2 linked regions of the Azoarcus sp. CIB genome follow. The protein of the gene in region 1 interacts with the protein of each later gene in a pairwise test. Links are inferred from orthologs where the notes say so. Each region holds a gene or a part of one and is shown on either strand. Other genes may lie near its edges. The genes, in order: leuS and ligA.

Region 1 (6,859 bases):
GGCTTGCCACGGCGCGGTCGATGATCAGTGACTCAGCGGTATTGCAGGTGCCGTAGCGCTGCGTTTTGGCGTTTTCGACGATGGGCACGACCTTGGCGGGATCAGCCTCGGTTTCGACATAGACGTGGCAGTTGCCGTCGAGATGCTTGATCACCGGCACGCGCGCTTCGCGTGAGACCCGCTCGATCAGCCCTTTGCCGCCACGTGGAACGATGACGTCGACGAATTCCGGCATCGTGATGAGGTGACCCACGGCGGCCCGGTCGGTGGTGTCCACGACCTGGACCGCAGTTTCCGGCAGGCCTGCGGCGGCGAGGCCGGCGCGCACGCAGGCGGCGATCGCCTGGTTGCAGTGCAGGGCTTCCTTGCCGCCACGCAGGATCGCAGCGTTGCCGGACTTCAGGCACAGGGCTGCCGCATCGGCGGTGACGTTGGGGCGCGCCTCGTAGATGATGCCGATGACCCCGAGGGGAACGCGCATCTTGCCGACCTGGATGCCGGAGGGGCGGCGCTTGACGTCCGTGATCTCGCCAACCGGGTCGGGCAGCGCCGCGACCTGTTCCAGGCCTTGGGCCATCGCTTCGATGCCCTTTGCGTTGAGGGTGAGGCGGTCGATCATCGCCGGCTCGAGTCCGGCTGCGCGAGCTTCTTCGAGGTCGCGCGCATTCGCGGCGAGAAGCTCCTCGCGGCGCTCGCGGATTGCGGCGGCCATCGCGCATAGAGCCGCATTCTTGTCGGCGGTCGATGCGCGGGCGAGCTGGCGCGAAGCGGCGCGGGCCTGGCGGCCTAGCGTCTGCATGTATTCCTGAATGTCCATGGAGATTCCGGTGTTGCCGTGCAAAAGAGCATTAGAGCACCGAACGGTGCCGCGCGGCCAGTGCCGGAAACAGCATGCGGGAAACAGTTAGCGGCGGACGAGTCTGAGCGCGAGCTGGAGGAATTCGTCCCACACGTCGCCGGGGGCAAGGCCCTTGATGATGCGGTCGATGCGCGCGGCGTGCAGCAGCGCGGCGCGCAGCAGCGCCGGCTTGAGGCGCGGCAGCGCGCGCTGGATCGCCTGGCGGCGCCGTTCGTCGAAGACGCGCTCGGCCTTGAGCAGGGCCGGTAGTTGCTGGCCGGACGCGACGCCGGAGCTGAGGTTTGCGAGCGTGCGGATTTCGTTCGCGAGCGCCCATAGCACGAGCGGTGGAGCCGATCCCTCGCCCTGCAGGCCTTCGAGCAGGCGCGTGCAGCGCACGGGGTCGCCTTCAAGCAGCGCGTGGCGTAGTTTGTCGATGTCGTAGCGCGCGACGTTGAGGACCGCGTCCTGCACGTGTTCCAGCGTCAGGCGTCCTTCCCCGTGCAGCAGGCCCAGCTTGAGGATCTCCTGGTGCGCCGCGAGGAGGTTGCCTTCGACGTGCTCGGCAATGAAGGCGAGCGCCTCGGCCGGCGCCGACTGATTCTGGCGCGCGAGACGGCCGGCGATCCATTCCGGCAGTCGCTCGCGTTCGGGGGCGTTGAGCTCGACCGCGATGCCGGCATCGCACAGGACTGTAAACCAAGATGCTTTGCGCGCAGCCCAGTCGAGTTCGGGCAGGGTGATGAGGGTGACGATGCCGCCGCCGGGGTTGCGCGCATGCCGTTGCAGTGCGTCGCCGCCCTCGCGGCCGGGCTTCCCATTGGGGATGCGCAGGTCGATGAGCTTGGAGCCGCCGAAAAGCGAGAAATTGCCGGCCGCCGCGCTCAGGCTGTCCCAGCGGAACCCTTGTCCGACGACCAGCGTTTCCCTTTCCTCGAAGCCCTGGCGGCGGGCCGCCGCGCGGATCAGGTCGGCCGCTTCAAGTACGAGCAGCGGCTCGTTGCCATGCAGCAGATAAAGCGGGGCGAGCGGCTTGTCGAGGAGGGCGGGCAGTTGGTCCGGACGCAGGATCACGGTTTGACGACAGCGAGTCGGCGCATGAGCTGGTCGACGAGGTCACCCTGCATGTCACGGTAGAGCAGGGCTTCTTCCTGTTCTTTGGCGAGCACCTGCGAATCGTCGTAGGTGTATTCGCGCTTGGCCGAAATCGTGGTCGGCCGGATGCGTTCGGTGCCCGCGCGGTCGACCAGCCGGAAGGTGAGGACGTGGCGCAGTTCGTACTCGCGCACCTTGCCTGCCCCCGTCAGGGTGAGGATCTCGCGCTCGGGTTGATTGCGCAGGATCTCGAGCTTCACCTCGGCCTTGGCCGGGTCGTCGACGATTTCTGTCGTGCCGCTGGTGCGAATGCGCCGGCGCAGCGCAGCGCCGAACTCGCTCTGGGCGCTGACGCCGACATGGATGGTCGAGAACGCGAGCGGACGTGGCCCGCGCAACTGGAATCCGCAGCCGGCCAGCGGCGCTACGGCGAGGGCGCCGAAGGCCAGCAGCAGGCTGCGGCGGGAGCGGGAAGGGGGCATCCGCAGGAGTCCTCAGACCACGATGTTGACGAGACGGCCGGGCACGACCACGACCTTGCGCGGCGGCTTGCCTTCCATGAATTTCTGCGCCGCCTCGGAGGCCAGCGCGATCGCCTCGATCTGCGACGAGCTTGCGTCCGCTGCCACCTTGATGTTGCCGCGCAGCTTGCCATTGACCTGCAGCACGAGGTCGAGCTCGTCCTGCTTGAGTGCGGCGTCCGACGGTTCCGGCCAGCTCGCGTCGAGGATGTCGCCGGCGAAGCCGCAGTCTTGCCACAGTGCGTGCGCGACGTGCGGTGTGATCGGGGCGAGCAGCCGCAGCAGGATCGACAGGCCTTCCTCGGCGACTTCGGCGTGGGCGGCGCCGTTGTCGCGCGGAGCCTTTTCGAGTGCGTTGAGGGTCTTCATCGCCGCCGAGACGACGGTGTTGAACTGGTGCTTGCCGAAGTCGTAGTTCGCCTGCTTGAGGCAGGTGTGGATCTCGCGGCGCACGGACGCGAGGGCGTCGGGCAGCTGGGCGGTCGCAAGCGTGCGCGTGGCCGGGAGCTGTGCGCGGAATTCGTTGGCGAAGCTGTGGCCGAAAGCCCACACGCGCCGCAGGAAGCGATAGGCGCCCTCGACGCCGGAATCGGACCATTCAAGCTGCTGGTCTGGTGGCGCGGCGAAGATGATGAACAGGCGCGCGGTGTCGGCGCCGTACTGATCGACCAGGGCTTGCGGATCGACGCCGTTGTTCTTCGACTTCGACATCTTCTCGGTGCCGCCGATGACGACCGGCTGGCCGTCGGCGGCGAGTTTCGCCACGGCGATGCGGCCCTTGTCGTCACGTTCGATCTGGACGTCGGCGGGGTTGATCCACTGTTTCTTGCCGCCGTCGGCGTCGCGATAGTAGGTCTCGGCGACGACCATGCCTTGAGTGAGCAGGTTCGTGAAGGGCTCGGAGACGTTCACCAAGCCTTCGTCGCGCATCGCGCGGGTGAAGAAGCGCGAGTAGAGCAGGTGCAGGATCGCGTGCTCGATGCCGCCGATGTACTGGTCGACCGGCGCCCAGTAGTTCACGCGTCCGTCGACCATCGCTTTGTCGTTGTCGGGCGAGGCATAGCGCAGGAAGTACCACGAGGACTCGACGAAGGTGTCCATCGTGTCGGTCTCGCGGCGAGCGGGCTTGCCGCACTGCGGGCAGCTGCACTGGTAGAACTCAGGCATTTTCGCGAGCGGTGAGCCGCGGCCGGTAACTTCGACATTTTCAGGCAGCACCACCGGCAGTTGCTCGTCCGGTACTGGCACATTGCCGCAGTCGTCGCAGTTGATCATCGGGATCGGGCAGCCCCAGTAGCGCTGGCGCGAGATGCCCCAGTCGCGCAGGCGATACTGCGTGCGCTTGGCGCCGAGGCCCTTTTCCGCAAGATCGGCGGAAATCGCGTCGACGGCATCCTGGAAGTGCAGGCCATCGTACTTTCCGGAATTCACGAGACGGCCGTGCTCGCTGTAGGCGTCCTGCCACGGCGCGGTGGTGTCGAGATAGGCATCGCGCGTGGAGCCCACGACCATCCGGATCGGCAGGTGGTATTTCATCGCAAACGCGAAGTCGCGCTCGTCGTGCGCCGGAACGGCCATGACCGCGCCTTCGCCGTACCCCATCAGCACGTAGTTCGCGACCCAGACGTCCATGAACTCGCCGGAGATCGGATGGACGACGCGCAGGCCGGTCGGCATGCCCTTCTTCTCCATCGTCGCGAGGTCGGCCTCGGCGACGCCGCCGTGGCGGCATTCGTCGATGAATGCGGCGAGTTCCGGGTTGTTCGCCGCCGCCTGCAGCGCAAGTGGGTGCTCGGCCGCAACGGCGACGTAAGTCGCACCCATGAGCGTGTCGGCGCGGGTGGTGAACACCTTCAGGACGCCGGATTTGCCGATCGTCGACAGGTCGTAGGGGAAATGCACTTCGACGCCTTCGGAACGGCCGATCCAGTTCTTCTGCATCAGCTTGACCTGCTCGGGCCAGCCGGGCAGGGCGTCGAGCGCGTCGAGAAGTTCATCCGCGTAAGCGGTGATCTTCATGTAATACATGGGGATTTCGCGCTTTTCGACGACGGCGCCGCTGCGCCAGCCCTTGCCGTCGATGACCTGCTCGTTGGCGAGCACGGTCTCGTCGACCGGATCCCAGTTCACGGTGCCGAGCTTCTTGTAGATCAGGCCCTTCTTGTACAAGCGCGTGAACAGCCACTGTTCCCAGCGGTAGTAGTCGGGTTTGCAGGTGGCGAGTTCGCGGGACCAGTCGATCGCGAAACCGAGACGCTTGAGCTGCGCCTTCATGTAGTCGATGTTCGCGTAGGTCCACTTTGCCGGCGGCACGTTGTTCTGGATCGCGGCGTTCTCGGCCGGCATGCCGAAGGCGTCCCAGCCCATCGGTTGCAGGACGTTGTAGCCGCGCATGCGGTGGTAGCGCGCGAGCACGTCGCCGATCGTGTAGTTGCGCACGTGGCCCATGTGCAGCTTGCCCGACGGGTAGGGGAACATGCTCAGGCAGTAGTACTTGGGCTTGCCCGCGTCTTCGGTGACGCGGAAGGCCTGGGCGGATTCCCAGTGCTGCTGGGCGGCGGATTCGACCGTGGCGGGGGTGTATTTGTCCTGCATTTGCGGGCGAGAGTCGAGACGTGGAAAACGCGCGAGTATACCGCGAAGCCGTTGAGCCTCGTGCGGCGTCTCTGCTTGCCACGTCCGGGAGGGCTGTGGGCGGACAAAAAAAAGCATCCGGAGGGAGCCGGATGCTTAATCTCCTTTGAAGGAGAGGGAGGAAGACGGTGTCGCGGCGTGGGCCGCGGAGGTTCGGATTTCAGGCGGCCTTGCGCGGGGCGCCGGCCTGGCGCTGCCAGTTGGCTGAGAAGACGGAGACCATGTCTTCCATCGCCGTCAGCGGCAGGCGCCAGATGCGGTTCTGGCAACGCACGATCGGCGTCACGCGCGGGGCGCAGAAGGTGGCGCGCTCGCTTTCGAGCAGGCGCTGGAAGGCGCTCATCGCTTCGCCCCAGTATTCGGAATTGCCCACCCACTCCGTGGCCGCGGTCGCCTCGCGCACGGCCTGGTGCCAGAGCATCGTGGCGCGCTCGATGGTTACGCCGGCCTTGCGGGCATACCAGGGCAGTAGTTTCGGGGTTTTCATGGTCGGGTTCTCCTGATGGCCATCGTCGGCCAGTTCTTGCGTCGCGCGGATCGGCCTCTTGAGCCGGCCGTGTAGGGCGCGGTTAGTGCGATGCAGCATCGAAATTGGTTGCAATTTTCTTCGTTTCGGCGGCGCGATTCCTTGATATTTCTCAACGAATTGCTGCTCTGCACAATTCAAAAGTACGCCGATCGTTATACGTTTTCAACTGTATGTTGCATTGCCACAACGGTTTCCAGGTTCAACTGAATCGGTTTTTGGGCCTCGTCCTGGTCCGGGGGCGACGATCCGGGAAGAAACAAGGTGCCGCTCCCGGTTAGAATCGCGGCCTGAACAGGAAGCCCGCATGTCCGATCTGCTCGCCAATCTCAATCCCGAACAACTCCAAGCCGTCACCCTTCCGCCTCAGCATGCGCTGATCCTTGCCGGTGCAGGTTCGGGCAAGACCCGCGTCCTCACGACCCGCATCGCGTGGCTGGTGCAGACCGGGCAGGCCGATCCGCAAGGCGTTCTCGCGGTGACCTTCACCAACAAGGCGGCGAAGGAGCTGCTGGGCCGCCTGTCGGCGATGCTGCCGCTGTCCTTCGGCCATTCCGCACGCGGAATGTGGATCGGCACCTTTCACGGGCTGTGCAACCGCCTGCTGCGTGCGCACCACCGTGACGCCGGTTTGCCGCAGTTGTTCCAGATCCTCGATTCCGGCGACCAACTCGCCGCGATCAAGCGTCTGCTGAAGGCGCTCAACGTCGATGACGAGAAGTTTCCGCCGCGCGAACTGCAACATTTCATCAATGCCCAGAAAGAAGCCGGTCTGCGTCCGCATGCCGTCGAAGCCTGGGACGATTACACCCGACGCCGGGTGGAGCTTTTCGCGGAGTATGAGGCGCAATGCCAACGCGAGTCTGTTGTGGATTTTGCGGAGTTGCTGCTGCGCACGTACGAGTTGCTGGAGCGCAATGAACCGATCCGTCGTCACTACCAGCGTCGATTCCGTCACATCCTGGTCGACGAGTTCCAGGACACGAACCGCCTGCAGTACCGCTGGCTGAAGCTGCTCGCCGACGACGGGCGTGAAGGCGGCGCCACGTTGTTCTGCGTGGGTGACGACGATCAGTCGATCTACCGCTTCCGCGGCGCGGAAGTCGGCAACATGCGCGACTTCGAGCGCGAGTTCCGCGTCGCCAACGTGATCCGGCTGGAACAGAACTACCGCTCGCACGGCAACATCCTCGACGCGGCGAACGCGATCATCCGCCACAACACTGCCCGGCTGGGCAAGAACCT
Region 2 (6,654 bases), 510 kb from region 1 along the record:
ATGGAAGAACTCGGTCGCCGCCGCGGCGAACTGCAGGACATGCAGTCCGACGGCAAGGGCCGCACCCGCCTCGAATACCGCATCCCGGCCCGCGGCCTGATCGGCTTCCAGGGCGAATTCCTGACGCTGACGCGCGGCACGGGCCTCGCGAGCCACGTCTTCGACGACTACGGCCCGATGGCCGGCGCGATGGGCGAGCGCCGCAACGGCGTGCTGATCTCGCAGGACGATGGCCAGGCCGTCGCCTACGCGCTGTGGAAGCTGCAGGACCGCGGCCGCATGTTCGTCACGCACAACGACCCGGTGTACGAAGGCATGATCATCGGCATCCATTCGCGCGACAACGACCTGGTGGTGAACCCGATCAAGGGCAAGCAGCTCACCAACGTGCGCGCCTCGGGCACCGACGAAGCCGTGCGCCTGATCCCCGCAATCCAGCTGACGCTCGAATCCGCGATCGAATTCATCGCCGACGACGAACTGGTCGAAATCACGCCGAAGTCGATCCGGCTGCGCAAGCGCTACCTGACCGAAAACGAGCGCAAGCGCGCGAACAAGGCTGAAAACGCCTGAAGCTGACAGCGACCGCCGGGTTCAATCCGGCGGGTCGACCAAAAAAAGGCGCTGCATCTGCAGCGCCTTTTTTCTTTTCCGACCGCCCATCAGGGCGGTCAGGATTACTTACGATCCGCCAGATACGCCGCGAAGTCCGTGCCGACTTCCGGATGACGCAAGCCGAGTTCGACTGTCGCCTTCAGATAGCCGAGCTTCGAGCCACAGTCGTAACGCACGCCCTGGAACTGGTAGGACAGCACCGCCTCTTCCTTGAGCAAGGATGCGATCGCGTCGGTCAGCTGCAGTTCGCCGCCAGCACCCGGCTTGATCGAACGCAGGTGGTCGAAGATATGCGGGGTCAGGATGTAACGCCCGACCACTGCCTGCGTCGTCGGCGCATCCTCGGGCTTCGGCTTCTCGACGATGCCGGTCACGCGCTGCACGTCGCCCTGTTGGCTCTCGGTGCTGACAATACCGTACTGGCGGGTGTCTTCGCGCGGCACGTTCATCGTACCCAGTACCGAACAGCGGTTGTAGTTATACACGCCGACCATCTGCTGCATGATCGGCTCTGCGCCGTAGTTGTCCAGCAGGTCATCGGCGAGGATCACCGCGAAAGGCTCGTCGCCGACAACCGGCGCGGCGCACAGCACCGCGTGCCCCAGACCAAGCGCTTCGGACTGCCGGATGTAGATGCAGTTCACGCCCTTGGGCACCGTCCGCTGCACCAGCGCCAGCAACTCCTTCTTGCCTCGCGCTTCGAGTTCCGTTTCCAGCTCGTAGGCCTTGTCGAAATGGTCCTCGATCGAGCGCTTGGTGCGCCCGGTGATGAAGATCATGTCGGTGATGCCGGCGGCGACTGCCTCTTCGACCGCGTACTGGATCAGCGGCTTGTCGACGATCGGCAGCATTTCCTTCGGGCTGGCCTTGGTGGCCGGCAGGAAGCGCGTGCCCATGCCGGCAACCGGGAATACCGCCTTGGTGACCTTTTTCATTGGATGACTCTCCCTTGTTTCATCTTTTGCTTCAGCCCGGCGTCTGGTCCGTGCCATATCTTCAACCTTGTTCGAGCAGGCGTCGCAGTCCGTCCTCGTCGAGGATCGCCACGCCGAGTTCTTCCGCCTTCGCGAGCTTGGAACCGGCTTCCGCGCCCGCAACCACGTAATCCGTCTTCTTCGATACCGACCCGCTGACCTTGCCGCCATGCGTCTCGATCAGGGCCTTCGCCTCGTCCCGGCTCATCGCCGGTAGCGTGCCGGTCAACACGAAGACCTTGCCGCTCGCACTGCCCGTGGCCGGAGCCGCGGGCTCACCCTCTTCCCACGTCACCCCCGCCGCGCGCAACTGCTCGATCACCTCGCGGTTGTGCGCTTCGGCAAGGAAGCCGGCAATGCTCTGTGCGACCACCGGTCCGACGTCGCGCACCTCCAACAACTGCTCCGGCGTCGCAGCCATCAGCGCGTCCAGCGAGCCGAAATGCCGCGCCAGATCCTTTGCCGTGGCCTCGCCGACATTGCGGATGCCGAGCGCGAAGATGAAGCGCGCCAGCGCCGTGTGCCGGCTCTTCTCGATTGCCGCGAGCAGGTTGGCCGCCGACTTCTCGGCCATGCGCGGCAGATTCGCCAGTGCCAGCACGCCCAGCTTGTACAGATCCGCCGGCGTCTTCACGATGCCCGCCTCGACGAGCTGGTCGACCAGCTTGTCGCCCAGCCCCTCGATGTCCATCGCGCGCCGCCCGGCGAAATGCAGCAGGGCCTGCTTGCGCTGCGCGGGACAGAACAGCCCGCCCGTGCAGCGCGCCACCACCTCGTCCTCGGCCTTCTCGACGTGCGACGCGCACACGGGGCAGCGCGTCGGCATTACGAAGGCTTGCTCACTGCCCGTGCGCCGCTCGACGACCGGACCGACGACCTCAGGTATAACGTCGCCGGCCCGCCGTACGATGACCTGATCGCCGATCAGCACGCCCTTGCGCAGGATTTCCTCTTCGTTGTGCAGGGTCGCGTTGGTCACCGTGACCCCGCCGACGAACACCGGCTTCAGGCGTGCGACCGGCGTCAGCGCGCCGGTGCGCCCGACCTGTACCTCGATGCCGAGTAGCTCGGTGATCTCTTCCTGCGCAGGGTACTTGTGCGCGACGGCCCAGCGCGGAGCACGCGAGACAAACCCAAGACTTAACTGGTCCTCACGGCGATTCACCTTGTAAACAACGCCATCAATATCATAGGGAAGATGTGCACGTTTATCGCCGATGCGTCGGTAATAATCCAGCAGTCCCTCTGGCCCTCGAACCACTTCATTCGCGGGGGCTACAACAAAGCCCCAACGATTTAACAGTGCAAGCGTCGCTGCATGGTCGGGTGGATGTAGCTGTCCCTCAATTTCAGCCAATGCATAGGCGAAAAATCGTAGCGGCCGCTTCGAGGTAATCCGTGAGTCTAGTTGTCGCAAACTACCAGCAGATGCATTACGCGGATTAGCAAATATTTTTTCCCCGGCGTTCAACTGACGTTGGTTCAAGCGCTCGAAATCAGCTCGTTGCATTAGCACTTCGCCTCGAATTTCGGCTCTCGCCGGAGGGCGGTCGACGTGTAGATGAAATGGTATCGATCGAACGGTACGGAGGTTAGCGGTAACATCCTCGCCAGTACTTCCATCGCCTCGGGTTGCACCTCGTACAAATTCGCCTTTTTCATAAATTAACGTAATTGCAAGTCCGTCAAGTTTTGGCTCAACGGCATATTCAATCACTGAGCGATCGAGTGCCTCCCTACAACGTCGGTCAAATGCAATTATTTCTTCCTCCGTAAACGCATTTGCTAGCGACAGCATAGGAATCTTATGCGGCACTTGGTTAAATGCGGGCTGTGGAGGACTACCTACTCGCTGCGTAGGTGAATTCGGTGTAACGAGCTCCGGAAACTCTTGCTCCAGCGCCTCCAGCTCGCGGAACAGACGGTCGTACTCCGCGTCCGGAATCGTCGGCGCGTCGAGGACGTAATACGCATAATTGTGCGCTTCGAGCTCGCGCCGCAGCTGCGCGGCGCGCTCGAACACCTGGGCCGAAGCGATCATCAGGCCGAGAACAGGCGCTGCGCCACGGGGCCGCCCGCCGGCACGTCCCCGCTCGCCATTTGCCCCTGGAAGTGCTGGATCTGGCTGCGGATCATCGCCGCCGCCTCTGCGCCGAAGGGCGCGCGGTTGTCGTCGACGACCGTTCCGTGCAGCGCGTCGGCCATCTGCATGGCCTGGCGCATCATGCGCTCGAAGGCAAACACGCCGTTCGGCACGCGCGGCACGTCGATCAGCAGCGTCAGGCCGCTGGTGGCGAGATCGCGCATCTCTTCGGCGGCGAACAGCGCCGGTTCCATGTTGCTCAGCGTGTAGAGGGTAGTGCCCTCCTCGTCGCGCGCATGGAAGGAGCCATCCGGGCCCAGCGTCATGCCGTGCGACTCGGCCAGCGCGCGGATCTTGGTGCCGACGAAGGGCTGGCCGTTGCTGACGACGTTGATGCCGATCTGCACGTCCACGTTCGCGCAGAACTTGTCCAGCTCGGCCGCGTTGCGCAGCGATTCGCCACGCGCCGGCAAATCCGCCGGCACCGCGAGGAACTGGTCGGCCACACGTTGCATGCCGCCGGAGAAGTGCAAGAAATCGTTCTCGCTGATCGGGCCCTGACGGTCCACCGTCTGCATCGCCGCACAGAACCAGTGGAAGGCACCCGCGCTATGCGCGTCGAGGGGGCGCCACAGGTTCGCCGCATCGTCGAAGGCGAACCAGCGCACGGGCTTGGAAATCCCCGTCAACTGCTCGCTCTGCGCGGCCCACAGGCGTGGCGCCTCCAGCGGCTCGATCGCCTCGATGCGGATCACGCAGTCGATGCGCCGATCGACGGCATCCGGCACCCCCGGCGTCACCTTGCGCACGCCTGAATCATGCACCGCCGCAGGCGCACGCCGGTTTTCGCTGTCGGCCTCACCCATCGAGGGCTCCAGGCGCTCGCCGGCAACGGCGTCCGCTGCGCCGTCCGCCGGTTCCAGCAGCACGTCGCGATGGTCCGACCTGAAGGCCTGCTCCGCCTCGCGGCGGTGTTTGCGTTCCTGCCACTTGTTGTAGGCCACGATTCCGACGACCGAAGCCACCCCCAGCGCCGCCAAGCCGATCTGCAATTCGTTATCCATCTTCCTTCCCGTTGTCGGTCCCGCCGCATCGCGCAGCGAACCTCGCAATTCTCTGGGCTTCGCAATCCACCTTGCCGCAGCGCCCCCGTTCCAGGGCGCGGCGGCGCTCATGTTCAGGCCGCTGCCGGCTCCGCCAAGCGCAACGCCTCTTCCATATCGACTTCCACCACGCGCGAGACGCCCTGTTCCTGCATCGTCACCCCCACGAGCTGCTGCGCGATCTCCATCGTGATCTTGCTGTGGCTGATGAAGATGAACTGCGTCTGCGATGACATGCGCTTCACCATCTGGCAATAACGCTCGGTATTCGTATCGTCCAGCGGCGCGTCCACCTCGTCAAGCATGCAGAACGGCGCAGGATTCAGCTGGAACATCGAGAACACCAGCGCGATCGCCGTCAGCGCCTTCTCGCCGCCCGACAGCAGGTGGATCGAGGTGTTCTTCTTCCCGGGCGGCTGGGCGACGATCTGGATCCCCGCGTCGAGGATCTCGTCGCCGGTGAGCACCAGCCGCGCCTGCCCGCCACCGAAGAGCTGCGGGAAGAGCGTGCCGAAATGCTGCGTCACGGTATTGTAGGTGTCCTGCAGCTGCTCGCGCGTCTCGCGGTCGATGCGGCGGATGGCATCCTCCAGCGTGTCGATCGCCTGCATCAGGTCGTCGAACTGCGCGTCGAGATAGCCCTTGCGCTCCTGCGCGCTGCGCAATTCATCCAATGCCGCCAGGTTGACCTGGCCCAGTTCCGCGATTTCGCGCGCCAGCCGCCCGACTTCCCGCACCAACGAACCCTCGCGCAGGTCGGGCGCGAGCAGCGGCTGCAGCGCCGCCTCGTCGGCCTGCGCCTCGACCAGCCGCTCGTCGAACTGCGCCGCCGCGAGTTCCGCCGCCTGCACGGCGAGCCGCAATTCGGCAACCCGTCCGCGTGCGGGCGCTGCCTCCTGCTCGGTGCGCAGGCGCAGCTCCTCGGTCTGCCTGAGCCGCATCGCTGCTGTTTCCAGCGCGTCGCGTCGCGCCGCCAGCGCCGTCTCGCGGCTCGCGCGCAGTTCCAGCGCCTCCTGCAGCGCGTCGCGGCTGCGGCCGCTGTCGGTCGCGTCGAGCTCGTGCCGGCGCGCCTCGGTTTCCGTTGCGATCCGCCCCAGCTGTTCGCCAGCCAGCTGCAGGTTGCGCGCGATGTCGTCGAGCTTGCCCGCGCACTCGCGCTCCGAAAAGCGCGCCTCCTGCAATTCGCGCGCGAGGGCTTGCTCGAGCGAGCGCGTCTCGCGCAGCACGTTGTCGCGCTCCGCCAGCACCTCCTGCGCGCCGTCGAGGCGCTCGCGCTGCAGCTCGGCCAGCTCCGCCGCGCGCGCCTGCTCCATCTCCGCACGGGCGAGGTGTTCGCGTTCGGTGGATTCGAGATGGACGATGTCCTCGAGGTCGCGCGCGAGCTGCGCCCGGCGCTCCTCTGCGCGCTGCCGCGCCTGCGTGAGCTTCAGGAGCTCGACCTGCTCGGCATGCACCTGCTGCTGTGCCGCCTGCAGCTCGCGCCGCAGCACATTGCCGCGATCCTGCAGCTCGGCCGCCACCCCCTCGGCCGCAGTCAGCGCTTCATGGGCGATATGGGCCTCCATTTCGAGCCCGTGCTGCTGTTCCGCCAGACCGTCGATCTCGCGCTGACGCTCCATGACGCCGTGCGTGCGGCTGTCCGGCGCGTAATGCACCAGGGCGTGCCGTGTAAGGATCTGCCCGCGCGGTCCGACGAGGCATTGGTGCGCAGCGAGTTCCCCGCGCCGCTCGACCCACGGCTCCAGGCCGTCGGTGGCCAGGCAGCCGCACAGCCAGTCGGCGACGATCGGCCGGAGCCCTTCATCCACAAACGAGATCTTGTCCATCAGCGCGAACGTACCGGGCAGCGCCGCAGGCTCGGCGGCCGCCTCCACCCCGT

The links.
Region 2: the proteins of leuS (region 1) and ligA interact in binary tests that used the Escherichia coli proteins (3 or more experiments, as listed by UniProt). The link is inferred for Azoarcus sp. CIB from one-to-one orthologs.

Annotation. Positions count from the first base shown.
Region 1 is NZ_CP011072.1:3,603,282-3,610,140, reverse strand. The notes cover bases 2,228-5,431. They hold leuS (leucine--tRNA ligase), read right to left. Parts: upstream 5,050-5,431; coding sequence 2,428-5,049; downstream 2,228-2,427. Other genes in these bases: AzCIB_RS16040 (hypothetical protein), read right to left, coding at 5,249-5,431; AzCIB_RS16050 (LPS-assembly lipoprotein LptE), read right to left, coding at 2,228-2,415. Also shown: AzCIB_RS16060 (glutamate-5-semialdehyde dehydrogenase), read right to left, coding at 1-817; holA (DNA polymerase III subunit delta), read right to left, coding at 905-1,912; more of AzCIB_RS16050, read right to left, coding at 1,909-2,227; more of AzCIB_RS16040, read right to left, coding at 5,432-5,575; AzCIB_RS16035 (UvrD-helicase domain-containing protein), read left to right, coding at 5,922-6,859.
Region 2 is NZ_CP011072.1:3,092,071-3,098,724, forward strand. The notes cover bases 1,122-4,120. They hold ligA (NAD-dependent DNA ligase LigA), read right to left. Parts: upstream 3,631-4,120; coding sequence 1,612-3,630; downstream 1,122-1,611. Other genes in these bases: galU (UTP--glucose-1-phosphate uridylyltransferase GalU), read right to left, coding at 1,122-1,550; AzCIB_RS13640 (cell division protein ZipA), read right to left, coding at 3,630-4,120. In the rest of the region: translational GTPase TypA, read left to right, coding at 1-573; more of galU, read right to left, coding at 678-1,121; more of AzCIB_RS13640, read right to left, coding at 4,121-4,736; chromosome segregation protein SMC, read right to left, coding at 4,850-6,654. UniProt on the Escherichia coli protein: DNA ligase that catalyzes the formation of phosphodiester linkages between 5'-phosphoryl and 3'-hydroxyl groups in double-stranded DNA using NAD as a coenzyme and as the energy source for the reaction.